DNA from 3 places in the Paenibacillus sp. UMB7766-LJ446 genome. Region 3 is predicted to be linked to each of the others. Evidence: predicted binding sites of a transcription regulator. Region 3 holds the regulator's gene; each other region holds the start of a gene.
The links. Region 3 encodes Rex, which represses fermentation and respiration genes when NADH is low (regulators of the CRP and FNR family bind a similar motif). Its sites were predicted from a motif close to TTGTGAAATATTTCACAA; they were not measured.
Positions count from the first base shown of each region.

Region 1 (5,112 bases), on a different contig from region 3:
GCAAAACTGTTCCTCACTATATGCATATTCAATGCAGCCGCCTCGCGACTGTGTTTGGTGCGGATTTAATAGCCCGATGAAGCATCAAACGCACAATCATTCATGCCTGAGATACGTGACATAACCATGGACAATTACTTGCGCAAGGTTCATACTGTAGTGTGACCAGTGGTTAAATAAACGTTCTTCTCTTTCGAAGGACAACAGTCCGGCAGCCGTTCTGCTGAGACCTGATCTACATACAAGCAGAGGAGTTGTCGACACATGAATCAAAAAACGTTGGAAATGTTTCGAACGTTGACGGAATTCCCTTCCGTTTCCGGGTTTGAACGCGAACTTCGCGGATGGATGAAGGAACAAATGTCTCCTTATACGGATGAATTTGTCCAGGATCGGTTGGGCAGCCTTTTTGGCGTATTGCGAGGAGAGGCGTCCGGACCCAAAGTCATGGTTGCAGGTCACTTCGACGAAGTTGGCTTCATGACTACAGGCATTACGGAAACAGGCATGATCAAATTCCGTCCACTCGGTGGATGGTGGAGTCAGGCTGTACTGTCTCAACGTCTGGAACTCATCACTCCAGAACGCCGGATTCCCGGGGTTGTCGGTTCAACACCTACTCATTTACTCGATGAATCCCAGCGTAATAAACCGGTTGATCTCAACCATATGTACTTGGATGTTGGGGCGGATAACCGTGCAGAAGCAGAATCTTGGGGTATTCATCCTGGTATGCAGATCGTACCGATCTGTGAGTTCACACCGATGGCCAATCCGAAGAAAATTATGGCAAAGGCTTGGGATAACCGTTACGGAGTAGGGCTTGCGCTTGAGCTGGTTGAAGCACTACATAAGGAAAAGTTGCCAAACACCCTCTATTGCGGTGCAACCGTTCAAGAGGAATTGGGACTCCGTGGTGCACGCACGGCTGCCAATCTAATTGAGCCGGATATTTTCTTTGCACTGGACTGCAGTGCCGCGAATGATATGACCGGAGATAAACAATCATTCGGACATATTGGTCAGGGGGCCCTGCTGCGCATCTTCGATCCGGGCATGTTCACCCATCGAGGTATTGTTGAGTATGTTCAGGACACAGCATCATCCAATCAGATCAAAATGCAATATTTCATCTCCCCTGGGGGTACGGATGCCGGAGCGGTTCATCTGAGCGGAATTGGTGTGCCTTCAACAGTAATTGGCATCTGCGCACGTTACATTCATACCTCTTCTTCCATTATTCATACGGATGACTATGATGCAGCAAAAGAGTTGCTCGTGAAGCTGGTGAAGGGTCTGGATCAGACAACACTGAACACAATAATCGAAAACGCGTAACTACCATTAAGAGATGCCCTGATTTTGAGGGCATCTTTTTTATATTCAGAACAGGACATTCACAATCATCAGGTTAAGGTGAGAAATAGAATTGAATAGTACAATGCCAGCCTCTGCAGAAGCAAAGACTGGCATGATTTGGTGGTTAGAGAAATAAAGGCGAAAACGCAATCCAGGCCAAAATAAGTGCCAGCACAATGCAGACATTCTCCACAACGGCCCCATGTTTCGTGCCTGTACTCATGAGATTGAACCGTATACGCCACTTGATTGGCGGCAATGGACGAATGCCCCGATTCGTCAACGAATCAGCCAGCAGATGCATGGCATATGCCGTACCTCCAGCTACCCAGATCTCAGGCCCTTGCAAATGAGTCGTACTGTAGAGCAATCCTGCCCATACGGCGGTTCCATAGAGGGTATGCGTCAATCCCCGGTGAGTTAGCGTCGTGCACAGCATTAACAGACTGCCCGCGATCAGATTCCATGGTGCAAATGCATGGCCATAAAATACGAGTCCTAATCCAATCGCAAACATCAACACTTTGCGCAGCGAACGGGACGGCAGGAAAGATACCATCGCAATCAGAATGGCAAGCAGCAGATTCCATGGTTTCGCCTGAACATAGAAGTACACAAATACAGCGACAGGCAGCAGGATGGTCTGCAGCAGTCGAATCAGGCTGTTCGGCAATGCCTTGGATACCAATAGCGAATTTGGTTCATCGATGTCTGGCAGCAGCGAACCGATCAGAGCCACAGTAACCGCCGGTGCAGTCACGGGCATACCTGCCAATTGCAGAACAGAGAGGGATACAGTGGTCCCAATAATGAGGTGGGATCTTCCCATCATGATGCAAAAACTTCCTTTCGAAGAAATAGGGAACATAAACCGTCCACTCCAGATATTACAACGAAAACAATATAAGAACAATGGTTCGCATTTCTCATTTCATTTAAGTTTTACCCTGTATCCAAAAAAAATAAAAAAGAATCCGTGATAGAGATCACACTTTTAAATTTGTGATTCAACTATAGTCGTTAGTGAAAATAATCACATTTTATGTCTGCATTGAACGTTATGATTCAAATATAAACCACTAAAAATGATGGTAATGTAAAGTGTCCATTCAAGGAGGCATATACACATGAACGGAAATAAGGAAAAACTGGTTATAATCGGAAACGGTATGGCAGGTATCAGTACAGTTGAACAAATTTTAAAATTGAGTTCCCGGTTCGACATTACCGTCTTTGGCACAGAGCCCTATCCCAATTACAACCGGATTATGCTGTCCTATGTATTGGAAGGCAGCAAAACAGTTGATGATATTGTGCTCAATGATCTGCATTGGTATGAAGATTATGGTATCACCCTCCATACGGGTACAACCGTAACACGGATTGATTCCAAGACCCGTGAAGTCGTAACTGCGGAAGGCGCACGCTTCCCTTATGACAAAGCCATCATTGCAACCGGCTCCAGCTCCTTCATTCTTCCCGTACCGGGTCATGACAAACAAGGAGTCGTCGGCTTCAGGGATATCGCGGACTGTAACGTCATGCTGGAAGCCGCGAAACAATATAAAAAAGCCGCTGTCATTGGAGGTGGTCTTCTCGGCCTCGAAGCTGCCAAAGGCTTGGTACAACTCGGCATGGAAGTCACTGTCGTGCATCTGATGGAGGATCTGATGGAACGCCAGCTTGACCCACAGGCGTCCATGATGTTAAAAGCCGAACTTGAGCGACAGGGCATCCGGCTCAAGATGGGCGCACAAACTGCAGAGCTTCTCGGTGGCGAACGGGTAGAAGGTATCCGTTTTACGGACGATTCCGTGCTGAACACTGATTTTGTTGTCATGGCCGTAGGCATCAAACCCAATACGGGTGTAGCCCGGGATAGTGGCATAGAAGTTAACCGGGGCATTGTAGTGGATGACTATATGCAGACGTCACTGGATAATGTATATTCCGTCGGAGAATGTACCGAACATCGTGGTGTATGCTATGGCCTTGTTGCCCCACTATTTGAACAGGGCATGATTCTGGCCAAACATATATGCGGTGTTGAGACAGCTCCTTATGAAGGTTCTGTGGTATCCACGAAATTGAAAATTTCGGGCGTAGATGTCTTTTCGACCGGTGAATTTATTGACAGTCCCGAACATACGGTCATTGCACATAAGGACGACTGGAAACGCACATACAAAAAAATTCTGCTTCGGGATAATATCATGGTTGGCGCTGTACTCTTTGGTGATATCACGGATTCTGCCGAATTACAGAAATTGATCAAACAACAAGCTGAGATGACCGATGAACTATATGCTTCACTGATGGGTACAGGCTGCGGTGGGAACAAAAAAGCTGCATCCGTGGAAACCATAGCAGAAGACGAAATTGTCTGTGGATGTAACGGGGTAACCAAAGGATCCATTATCAGTGCCATTACAAGTGAGGGATTGACCAATGTAGACGAAATCAAAGCCTGTACGGGGGCAACGCGCTCCTGCGGTGGCTGCAAGCCGGTTGTTGAACAGATTTTGCAATATGTGCTTGGAGACAACTTTACAGCGGGTGCCAAACAGGGAATCTGTGGCTGTACCTCCCTCAGCCGGGATGAAATCGTAGCCGAGATCAGACAGAAAGGACTGCAAACGACCAAAGAGGTCATGCATGTTCTGGGATGGAGTCAACCCGAAGGGTGTTCCAAATGCCGCCCGGCCATTAACTATTACCTTGGCATGATTGCACCAGATGCCCATGTGGATGAAAAGGAATCCCGTTTTGTCAACGAACGCATGAACGCCAATATTCAAAAAGACGGCACGTATACGGTTGTACCGCGCATGTATGGCGGAGTCACAACTCCGGAAGACCTGAAACGCATTGCCGACATTTCGGTCAAATACGATGTAAAAGCTGTCAAAGTAACTGGAGGTCAGCGGCTAGATCTGATTGGAGTCAAAAAAGAAGATCTGCCCAAAGTCTGGGCTGAATTGGATATGCCTTCTGGCTATGCATACGCCAAATCGCTGCGTACAGTCAAAACATGTGTCGGCTCACAATTTTGCCGCTTTGGCACGCAGGATTCCATGGCGATGGGCGCTCTGCTAGAGCGCAAGTTTGAACGTCTGGATTTGCCTGCCAAGTTTAAATATGCCGTAAACGGTTGCCCTCGTAACTGTGCGGAGTCGTGTACGAAAGATATTGGTATCGTGGGCAACGACGGCGGCTGGGAAATATTTATTGGAGGCAACGGTGGCATCAAGGCTAGACTGGCTGACTCCCTGTGCAAGGTGAAGACCGATGAAGAATTAGTTGAGCTTTGTGGAGCGATTATGCAGCACTATCGGGAGACAGCCAACTACCTGGAGCGGACTTCCGAATGGGTGGAACGCATAGGTCTGGAGCAGATTCGAGCCGTTGTTGTCGATGACGTAAAAGAGCGTAAGGCGCTTATGGAACGAATCGAATTCGCTCTTGAGCAAGTGGAAGATCCTTGGAAAAAAGCACTGCGTAATGAGGAAGGCCAGAACAAATTATTCCATGGCATAGAAGTTTCTGCTCGACCATAGTACCCTGTCTCGGCCATTATAATAGATATTGAGCCTCTAACGTAATCTGAAAATGAAGGAGATGTTCATATGACAACACAGCAATCTGCCATCTACTATCCTGCCGGAGAGATCGAAGAATTCCTGCCGCAGATTGGCAGAGTGGTTGATATTGAAGGCCATCAACTGGCCGTATTTCGCACCTCGGATGATAGCA
Region 1 covers NZ_JASOYM010000006.1:179,381-184,492, forward strand. The annotation lists gene QP794_RS16900 (M42 family metallopeptidase) at 265-1,338, shown strand; gene QP794_RS16905 (metal-dependent hydrolase) at 1,484-2,191, opposite strand; gene nirB (nitrite reductase large subunit NirB) at 2,487-4,916, shown strand; gene nirD (nitrite reductase small subunit NirD) at 4,986-5,112, shown strand, end outside.
Region 1: nirB (nitrite reductase large subunit NirB) is a predicted target of Rex. The motif match lies at 2,381-2,398, and genes of this name have one in related genera.

Region 2 (5,112 bases), on a different contig from region 3:
CACTGTGCGGTGCGCAATGTTCTCTCGTTGGATTTGCCCGTCAGCTTGATATGCTTCTCATCATTGATGTGCTTCAGATCCAGCAGAACCAAATCCGTATTATCTAACAAATCATGAATCCGATCCGGTTCATTAAAACCGTTACTGTCCAGCGTAGTGTGCAATCCCCAGCGGCGTTTCGCTTCTTTGAAAACTTCGGCTACAAAATGAGCCTGCAATGTCGGCTCTCCGCCGGATACCGTAAGCCCTCCGCCGGAACTGCGGTAGTAGGAGAGGTACGGCTCAATTTCAGCCAGTACCTCCTCCACGCTCATTTCCCTGCCACCATCCAGTGCCCATGTATCAGGATTATGACAATACTGGCATTTGAGCAGACATCCCTGCATAAAAAGCACGAAGCGGATGCCTGGGCCGTCAACCGTCCCGAAAGTTTCGAGTGAATGAATATGTCCACTAACCATGCTGCCTCTTCCTTTCTGTATCCGCATCCGCTATGCGTTATTATAGAGATTCTACTGCTGTGAACCGTTGAGTTAAGCCCAAATTACATCGAACCGTGGAAGGTCCGGTTAATGACATCAAGTTGTTGCTCACGCGTCAGTTTAATGAAGTTAACCGCGTAGCCAGAGACCCGTACAGTCAGCTGTGGATAGTTTTCCGGGTGATCCATTGCGTCAATCAACTGCTGACGATCAAATACGTTCACGTTCAGATGGTGTGCCCCTTGACCAAAATAACCGTCCATCATGGCAACCAGATTGGATTTGCGTGTGTCTGACTCTTTTCCGAGTGCTTTAGGCACGATGGAGAATGTGTTAGAAATTCCATCAAGGCTGTGTTCGTACGGCAGTTTGGCTACTGAGCCAAGGGATGCCAATGCACCTTTTTTATCCCGACCATGCATTGGGTTCGCCCCAGGTGCAAACGGTTCACCTGCTTTACGGCCATCCGGTGTTGTACCTGTTTTCTTGCCGTACACTACGTTCGATGTGATCGTCAGTACAGATTGAGTTGGAATTGCATTACGATACGCTTTGTGTTTGCGAATCATGCCCATGAAGCTTTCCACCAGTTCAACCGCGATGCTGTCAACACTGTCTTCATTGTTACCGTAACAAGGGAACTCGCCTTCAATTTCAAAATCAATTGCGATGCCTTGTTCGTTACGGATCGGTTTGACTTTAGCATACTTGATTGCACTCAGAGAATCTGCTGCAACCGAGAGACCAGCAATACCGCAAGCCATCGTACGAACGATGTCACGGTCATGCAGGGCCATTTCGATACGCTCGTAGCTGTATTTGTCATGCATGTAGTGAATGACGTTGAGTGAGTTCATATACAGTTTGGCAAGCCATTCCATCATCGGTTTGAAACGTTTCATCACTTCATTGTAATCCAGTACTTCGCTCGTAATTGCTGGATATTCAGGGCCGACTTGTGCACCCGATTTCTCGTCACGACCGCCGTTGATTGCATACAGCAATGCCTTTGCCAGGTTGGCACGAGCGCCGAAGAACTGCATTTGTTTCCCGATCTTCATCGCAGATACGCAGCAAGCAATACCGTAATCATCTCCGTAGATCGGACGCATCAGATCATCATTTTCATACTGGATGGAGCTTGTTTCAATGGATACTTTCGTACAGTATTGTTTGAACGCTTCCGGAAGCTTGGTGGACCAGAGTACAGTCAGGTTCGGCTCAGGTGCAGGACCGAGGTTGTTCAGAGTATGCAGGAAACGGAAGCTGTTTTTCGTAACACGGGTTTCTCCATTTACGGACATACCGCCGATGGATTCGGTTACCCATGTTGGGTCTCCACTGAACAATTCGTTATAATCCGGCGTACGCAGGAACTTAACAATCCGCAGTTTCATTACAAAATGGTCAACCAGTTCCTGAGCTTGTTCCTCAGTTAGCAAGCCTTCTTGCAAATCACGCTCGATGTAAATATCAAGGAACGAAGAAACACGTCCAAGGGACATCGCCGCACCGTTTTGCTCTTTGATCGCAGCCAGGTAACCGAAGTAGAGCCATTGGAACGCTTCTTTGGCGGTTGTGGCTGGCAAGGAAATATCGAAACCGTGCATTTCACCCAGTTGTTTCAATTCCTGCAATGCACGAATCTGTTCGGACAGTTCTTCACGCAGGCGAATGACATCTTCATCAATCACATCGACTTCAAGTGCATTCAGTTCGCCTTTTTTATTCCGAATCAGGAAGTCCACACCATAGAGAGCTACCCGGCGATAGTCACCGATGATCCGGCCACGGCCGTAAGCATCCGGCAGACCGGTAATAATGCCTGCTTTACGTGCTGCACGCATGTCGGATGTATAAGCATCAAATACGCCTTGGTTATGTGTTTTGCGGATGTTCGTAAATATATCAATGACGCCTTGTGGCATCTCAAAACCATAAGCTTCACAAGCATCAATCATCATGCGAATTCCACCAAATGGCTGAATGGAACGTTTGAATGGAGCATCCGTTTGAACACCAACAATCTGTTCTTTGGATTTATCCAGATAACCGGGTTGGTGAGAAACAATCGTTGCTGGCGTATTTACGTCAACATCGAGTACCCCGCCGTTATCGCGTTCTTTTTTGGTAAGATCGGAAACGATATCCCATAACTCTTTCGTATTTTGGGTTGCACCTGCAAGAAATGCTTCGTCGCCATAGTAGGGTGATAAGTTGCGTGCCAGAAAATCATTCACATCTACGGATTTCGTCCATGTTCCTTTGGTAAAGTTTCTCCAGCCTGTTTGTTGTTTGACATCTTTTTCGATCACCGACATAGTAATCCCTCCACAAATTTGGATTTCCGGACACATGACAGGATGCTTCACTCGTCTCATCTGTGCCCAGAGCCGCGATTAATGTGATAAATTTCACATGTGAGCCGGAACATGTTCTCTCTACTTGGGAACCGGAACCGCGGATGAATGTTTTTCTTACATTTTCAGTATACGTCTTCGCTCTTTCAACATCTGTGATTTATATCACAAAGTTTGTGACCATCCTCACTTCACCTATGCTGTATCAAGGTGAATTTAACACTTTACACAGGATCACTGCGTGGCAGAACAACCTTCCAATCGCTGTTATCCCCAGATTTTTTTGATCCCCTTTGAAAAAGGTGAAATCCGGGGATAAAGGCGAACGCTTCGCTTTTTCAGGTTATTTCTACCCCTCCGTTATCGTGTAAAGTGTTAAATTCAATGGCTACCCCAAGGATTCCGTATACCTTTTTACAGAAAAGACGGCAATCGGGGCTCCCCATTTCGGGGAACCCTGAACATATTGCCTCAACCTTAACCAGTTGTTTACTACTCTTTATTCAAACTTGCCGTAGAATGCATTGCGGTATACATCTGCCAGTTCAGTTACGAGCGGCATTTTTGGATTGGCGGTTGTACATTGGTCCTCGAATGCGCGGTCTGCCAGATACTCGACATGTGCTTCAAAGTCTTTGGCGTCAAATCCGATTTCCTGGAACGATTCTTCAATACCCAATGTTTTGTTCAGTTTGCGAATCGCATTGATGAGACTGGTAACCCCTTCTTCTGTCGTACGTGCAGGCAATCCCAGAATGCGGGCAATCTCGGCATAGCGCTCATCTGCAACAAAGTGCGAATATTTCGGGAACGATGCAAACTTCGTCGGTTTCTTCGCATTGTAGCGAATAACGTGCGGCATCAGGATCGCATTGGTACGTCCATGTGCGGTATGGTACTGACCGCCCCATTTATGTGCCAAGCTGTGGTTGATGCCCAAGAATGCGTTGGCAAAAGCCATACCAGCAATTGTCGAAGCATTATGCATTTTCTCACGAGCCAATTTGTCACCTTGCAGCGCCGATTGCTCGAGATACTGGAATACCAGTTGAATCGCTTTGATCGCGAGACCATCCGTGTAATCATTCGCCATGACGGATACATACGCTTCAATGGCGTGAGTCAATACGTCCATACCAGTATCTGCAACAGCGGTTTTAGGCAGAGAGTATACGAATTCCGGGTCTACGATGGCTACGTCTGGTGTTAACTCGTAATCTGCCAGCGGATATTTGGTGTTCCCTTGGTTCTTGTCTGTGATGACCGCGAACGATGTTACTTCCGAACCTGTGCCCGAAGTTGTCGGGATGGCTACGAATTTCGCTTTCACGCCGAGACGTGGATATTTGTAGATCCGTTTGCGGATATCCATGAATTTTTGTTTCAAGTCGTTGAAGTCTGTGTCCGGATATTCATAGAACAACCACATCGCTTTGGCAGCATCCATCGGTGATCCCCCGCCGAGTGCGATAATGCAGTCTGGTTGGAAGCGGCGCATCATTTCCGTACCGCGGTCTACCGTTGTTGTCGATGGATCGGGTTCTACATCAGAGAACACTTCAATGGCTACTGGCATTTGACGTTGACGCAGATAGTGCTCTACTTTTTCCACATAACCGAGTTTGACCATCATGGCATCCGTAATAATAGCTACGCGTGTGATGTCCGGCATTTTGGCAAGATACTGTGTTGCACCTTTTTCGAAGTAGACTTTGTTCGGCACTTTGAACCACTGCATATTCACGGTACGGCGAGCCACCCTTTTCACGTTGATTAAGTTCACAGCGGTTACGTTGGAAGAAGTCGAGTTACGTCCGTACGATCCGCAGCCCAGTGTCAGTGAAGGCATATTGGTGTTGTAGATGTCACCGATGGCGCCGTGTGTGGATGGTGAATTCACGATAATCCGTCCGGTTTGCAGACGATCTGCGAATTTGCCAATCACTTCTTCGTTCGTCGAATGAATAACGGAGGAGTGACCCATGCCGCCAAAAGCAACCACTTCTGCTGCACGCTCAATCCCTTCAGCTGCCGTTTTCACTTTGTAACAAGCCAGTACCGGGCTTAGTTTTTCAGCCGACAATGGGAATTTCGTGCCTACACCTTCAATCTCGGCTACGAGAATTTTGGTGCCAGCAGGAACCTCGATACCGCACATTTTCGCAATGCTGACTGCAGATTGACCCACAATCGCCGGATTCACCGCACATTTCTCAGCGTTAATCGCACCTGCGGTCAGTTTCGCAGCCTCATCCTTGTTCACAAAGTAA
Region 2 covers NZ_JASOYM010000008.1:170,166-175,277, reverse strand. The annotation lists gene pflA (pyruvate formate-lyase-activating protein) at 1-461, opposite strand, end outside; gene pflB (formate C-acetyltransferase) at 545-2,803, opposite strand; gene adhE (bifunctional acetaldehyde-CoA/alcohol dehydrogenase) at 3,342-5,112, opposite strand, start outside.
Region 2: pflB (formate C-acetyltransferase) is a predicted target of Rex. The motif match lies at 2,885-2,902, and genes of this name have one in related genera.

Region 3 (5,112 bases):
TGCTGACCCAAGTGGTTCCGTTCCCGTTCAAGGCAGCGGTGTTCAAAGGTCGTGGGCACTATCTGTGTCTGCGTAAGTTTGAGCATAAAATCAATAAACGTGAATTCGCTACACCGAAAGAGGATTATTTTACAGCAGCTCAGATGATTGTCTGGCTTACCCAGACGGAGACTGGAGACGACGAGGAGCTTAATCTAAGCGGGCGCGGTGGAGACTTCTGGGAGACGGTACAGAGTGAGTCTGAATCCTGTCTTGGACGCTCCTGTCCTTGGTTCCGTAAATGTTTCTATCATCGGGCCAAACATGAAGCCGGGCTGTCCGATATCGTCATAACGAATCATTCGAAATTGTTTACGGATGTCAAAGCAGCACATCAGCTGCTGCCAGCCTACGAAAGTCTTGTCATTGATGAAGCACATCATCTGGAGGATGTAGCAGGTAAGCATCTTGGTCTTCACATGAAATATTTTACGTTGGTTCATATATTGACCCGACTGTTTAAAGATAGCCGTAATGGCCAACTTCCGATGCTTCGTTCTCAACTGTCGGGTCATGAAAATTCGGTACAGTGGGGCTCCATGATTGATCAGATGTTCCCGCTTGCCGTTGAAGTTAAGGAGATATGGGATCGACTAAGCGATACACTGTTCGGCCTGCTGCCTGAACGTAGCGATGCTTCTCCAGGCGAGACTGGACAATTTTCACTTAGACTGAAGCCATCGCAAAAACCGGCCAAATGGCAGGAATTACAGGATGTAGAAAACCAAATCTATGTAACCCTAGGCGATTTGATTCGTAAAGGCGACAAGCTGCTGCTTGAAGTGAAAGAAGATCAGGATGATTATCAGTCCGATAGTCTGATTATGGATATCTCAGGACTGCTCAAGGACTTGGCAACGATCAAGGATAATCTGCGTTTCTTCATGCGCATGGATGATGCCAATACCGTGTACTGGATGGAGGCTAGCGGCCAGTTCCGCAGTAAATCACTGCAGCTCTATGCCGTTCCTGTCGATGTCAGTGCGCAATTGAAGGATATGTTCTTTGATAAAAAGAAAAGCGTTGTGCTTACATCGGCTACGCTCTCGGTTGACAAGTCATTTCAATTCATGATCGAACAGCTGGGCTTGCAGGAAGCTGCCGAGAATAACCGCTTGTTGACATCCATGCTGCCGTCACCATTCAACTATCGCGAACAGGCCCTGCTCGTCATTCCGCGTGATTTCCCAAGTGTGAAGGGCAGTGTAGGTGATGCCCACTTTGTGGATATGCTCGTGCATTCGCTCGCGGAAACGGCTATCGCGACTCGTGGACGCATGATGGTGTTGTTCACCTCCTACCGCATGCTGCGCCAGGTCTATGACCCGCTTAAGGAGGCCTTGTCAGGTAATGATATCTCTTTGCTCGGGCAAGGGGTGGACAGCGGCAGCCGTTCCAAGCTTACACGCCGCTTCCAGGATGCGAAAGCAACTGTACTTCTTGGCACAAGCAGCTTCTGGGAAGGAGTGGACATTCCTGGAGAGGCTCTGACCTGTCTTGCGATTGTCAGACTGCCGTTCCAGCCACCCAATCATCCATTAGTTGAAGCGAAGAGTGAGCTTTTGCAGCAACAGAAGAAAAATCCGTTTATGAAGCTGTCCGTGCCGCAAGCCGTTATCCGCTTCAAACAGGGATTCGGCAGACTGGTTCGTACGGGTAAAGACAGAGGTATTGTGATTGTATACGATACACGTGTCATTGAAGCATATTATGGCAAGTACTTTTTATATTCATTACCAGGTCCCAAAATGGAACACATGCTTACAGAGCAGATGGTTCCTCGTATTTCGGAATGGCTTGAGAGACCAACCGATGAACAGCAATAACAGCTATGCTCTGTAGCTTATATGATTGCATGAAGCCACTAATTGGCGGTAAAATTGAGCAATATCATTCATTCGTTTCATGAATAGTGAGTAAGCGATTAAAGAAGTAATTCAAGCAATTATCCATTATATAACAAAGAGCATCCTGTTTAATTCAGTCATCTTTTTGCATCGTTTTAGACAGGGTGCTCATCTTTTCATCTATCTATCGTGGCCTTGGTAAGGGGGAGCAATGAATGAAATCAGATAAAATTTCGGAAGCCGTGGTGCGAAGATTGCCTGTTTACTTGCGTTATTTGAATGAACTGCATCAGCGCGAAGTCAATACGGTTTCTTCACAAGAACTTGGATTGAGACTGGATTTGAATCCGGCTCAGATTCGTAAAGACCTGGCTTACTTCGGTGACTTTGGTCGTAAAGGGATCGGATATGACGTTTCATATCTCATCGAGAAGATCCGCCATATTCTGAAAATAGACCAGCAGATCAATGTAGCTCTTGTCGGAGCAGGTAATTTGGGACACGCCTTGTCCAATTACAATGCCTACCTCAAAGACAACATGAAGATTGTCGCTGTATTTGATGCCTACGGTCCGAAGATTGGAAGTCAAATTAACAGTCTGACGGTGCAACCGATGAATGAATTAACGGATTCGGTCAAAAAAGATAACATTCGTATAGGGATTATCACGGTTCCGGATACGGAAGCCCAAAATGTTGCCGATCAGTTGATTGAGTCAGGAATTGAAGCGATTCTGAATTTTGCGCCAACGATCCTGAAGACCCCGCCGCATATTCGCATTCATCATGCCGATTTTACGACGGATCTGCTTAGCCTTGCTTATTATTTGGAGAACGGAAAGGACGACGAGGAAGATGACGACAAATAGATGGGTAATTCACAACGGCAAATTTGCCGTGAGTGAGGGCACGAATTGGAAAGTGGTTCAAGGTTACATGGTTGTCGAGAATGACAAGATTGTGCATATTGGTGAGACTTTGCCGGAAGGAGACGAAAGTCTGACAAAGGTGGATGGAAAAGGACTGCTCTTCTTGCCGGGTCTGATCAATACGCATGGTCACGCGGCCATGTCGCTTCTGAGAGGTCATGGAGATGATTTGGCATTACAAGTATGGTTGCAGGAGAAAATGTGGCCAATGGAAGCCAAAATGACGTCTGAAGACGTATATTGGGGCACATCACTTTCCGTACTTGAAATGTTGAAAGGTGGAACAACAGCGTTTCTGGATATGTATGATCATATGGATCAGGTTGCAAAAGTGGTGGAACAATCCGGCGTTCGGGCTGCTCTGGCACGAGGGGTAATCGGACTTTGCTCAGCGGAAGAACAACAGCGCAAGCTGGAAGAATCCGCAGCATTTGCTCGTCAATGGAATGGACAAGCAGACGGAAGAATTACAACCGTAATTTCTCCACACGCACCTTACACTTGCCCTCCGGATTACATAGAGAAGTTGGTACAGGTTGCTCATGACCTGAATCTGCCTTTGCATACGCATATGTCTGAAACGCTTCGTGAAGTGGAACAGAACGTGGCTGATTACGGTCAACGTCCGGTTGCACATCTGGAGAAGCTAGGATTTTTCTCCCGTCCATCTCTGGTTGCACATGCGGTACATCTGAATGATGAAGAGATCGAAATTCTTGCATCACATGATGTAGCAGTTTCCCACAATCCAGGCAGTAACCTTAAATTGGCTTCGGGTGTTGCACGAGTACCTGATCTGCTGAAAGCAGGGGTGACCGTGTCCCTCGGAACAGATGGACCAGCAAGTAACAATAACCTCGATATGTTTGAAGAGATGAGACTTGCTGCTTTGATTCACAAAGGTGTGTCCGGTGATCCTACCGCAGTGCCAGCAGGGGAAGCACTTCTGCTTGGAACTTCGTATGGTGCCAAATCCATATTCCTGAACAATACAGGAGCACTGCAAACAGGCATGAAGGCTGACTTCATCGCCTTGAATATTGAACAAGCCCATTTCTATCCGCATACGGATCTGATTTCCCATACCATATACTCCGCATCAGCCAAAGATGTAGAGCATGTGTGGGTGGATGGTAAACAAGTGGTTAAACATGGCGAATGTCTTACGATGGATGAAGAGCGTATTTTGCGTGAGTCTCAACTGGCATTTGACGGTCTGCTTGCCCGTTAATTCCAAGGACAGCATCGTCATAGGGAAAGGAAGTTCGGCTTTTGAAGAAAAAAAAGAAGTGGATATGGATTTCGCTGCTGCTCCTGGTTCTGATTCTGTTTGGACTTCAGCGTTATTATGTCTATGTTACCCAGGATCAGCGCAAGGAAGAGGCGTTGGCCATACAGGCGGCCCAGGAACAGGTTGGGATTACGTCACACGAAGACCTGCGTAAGTATGTATGGGGTCAAAAAGACGGCGGAGACAACATATACTGGACCCTGATCGGTAAAAATAAGGATAACCAGGATGTATTGGTGTGGATCAAGTTTGATGAAAATAACAAGCCTGTGACAGGGACCAATGCGGTGCACAGTGAACTGCTGAAGAACGGCATGTCTGAAGCACAGATTCGAAATCGGTTCAGCTCTGAAGTTCCAGGCGGGGAGATCAAACGAATCATGCCAGGTGTTGTGAATGGAATCTATGTATGGCAAGTGTATTATAACGATGCTACTCACAATTATTACCGCTTTTACCGCTTTAGTAACGGGGAACAGGTTGACCTGGTCTATACGATTCCGAATAGCTAGAATCAGCAGACGTACTATTTTCTAAAAAGAATACAGTAAAGAACCGGCAGACGGAAACCCGACTGGACCGGTTCTTTGACGTGTTTTCTTGATCATTTTGGATTTGAATAGTTAAAATTAATAATTTATTCATATTTTCGCCTTAGATATTGTATATACGATGTGATATACTCAAATATGTATTCAAGGATACATCATACACAAATAAATCCTGTTAGACACATCACAGGACTTTACGTACACATATTCATATTCTTGCCTACAAGCTATAGAATGGGCCAAATTATAGGAGGGGTAACTCACTTGAAGATAAAAGTATTGCCTATTGCTCTGACTGCCGTCATTTCAGCCGTTGTGTTGTTTGGAGGTTGGTTTGTGTATCGTCATGTGGCTGTGCAAAGCCCAATTGAAAAGATGGTTACCCAGTACGATGGAGTCAATGATGTACAATTAACTATTAACCACAATGATGTACAGTTGAAACTCGATCTGCA
Region 3 covers NZ_JASOYM010000018.1:68,396-73,507, forward strand. The annotation lists gene dinG (ATP-dependent DNA helicase DinG) at 1-1,865, shown strand, start outside; gene QP794_RS30290 (redox-sensing transcriptional repressor Rex) at 2,102-2,755, shown strand; gene QP794_RS30295 (amidohydrolase) at 2,742-4,046, shown strand; gene QP794_RS30300 (cell wall elongation regulator TseB-like domain-containing protein) at 4,088-4,618, shown strand; gene QP794_RS30305 (hypothetical protein) at 4,922-5,112, shown strand, end outside.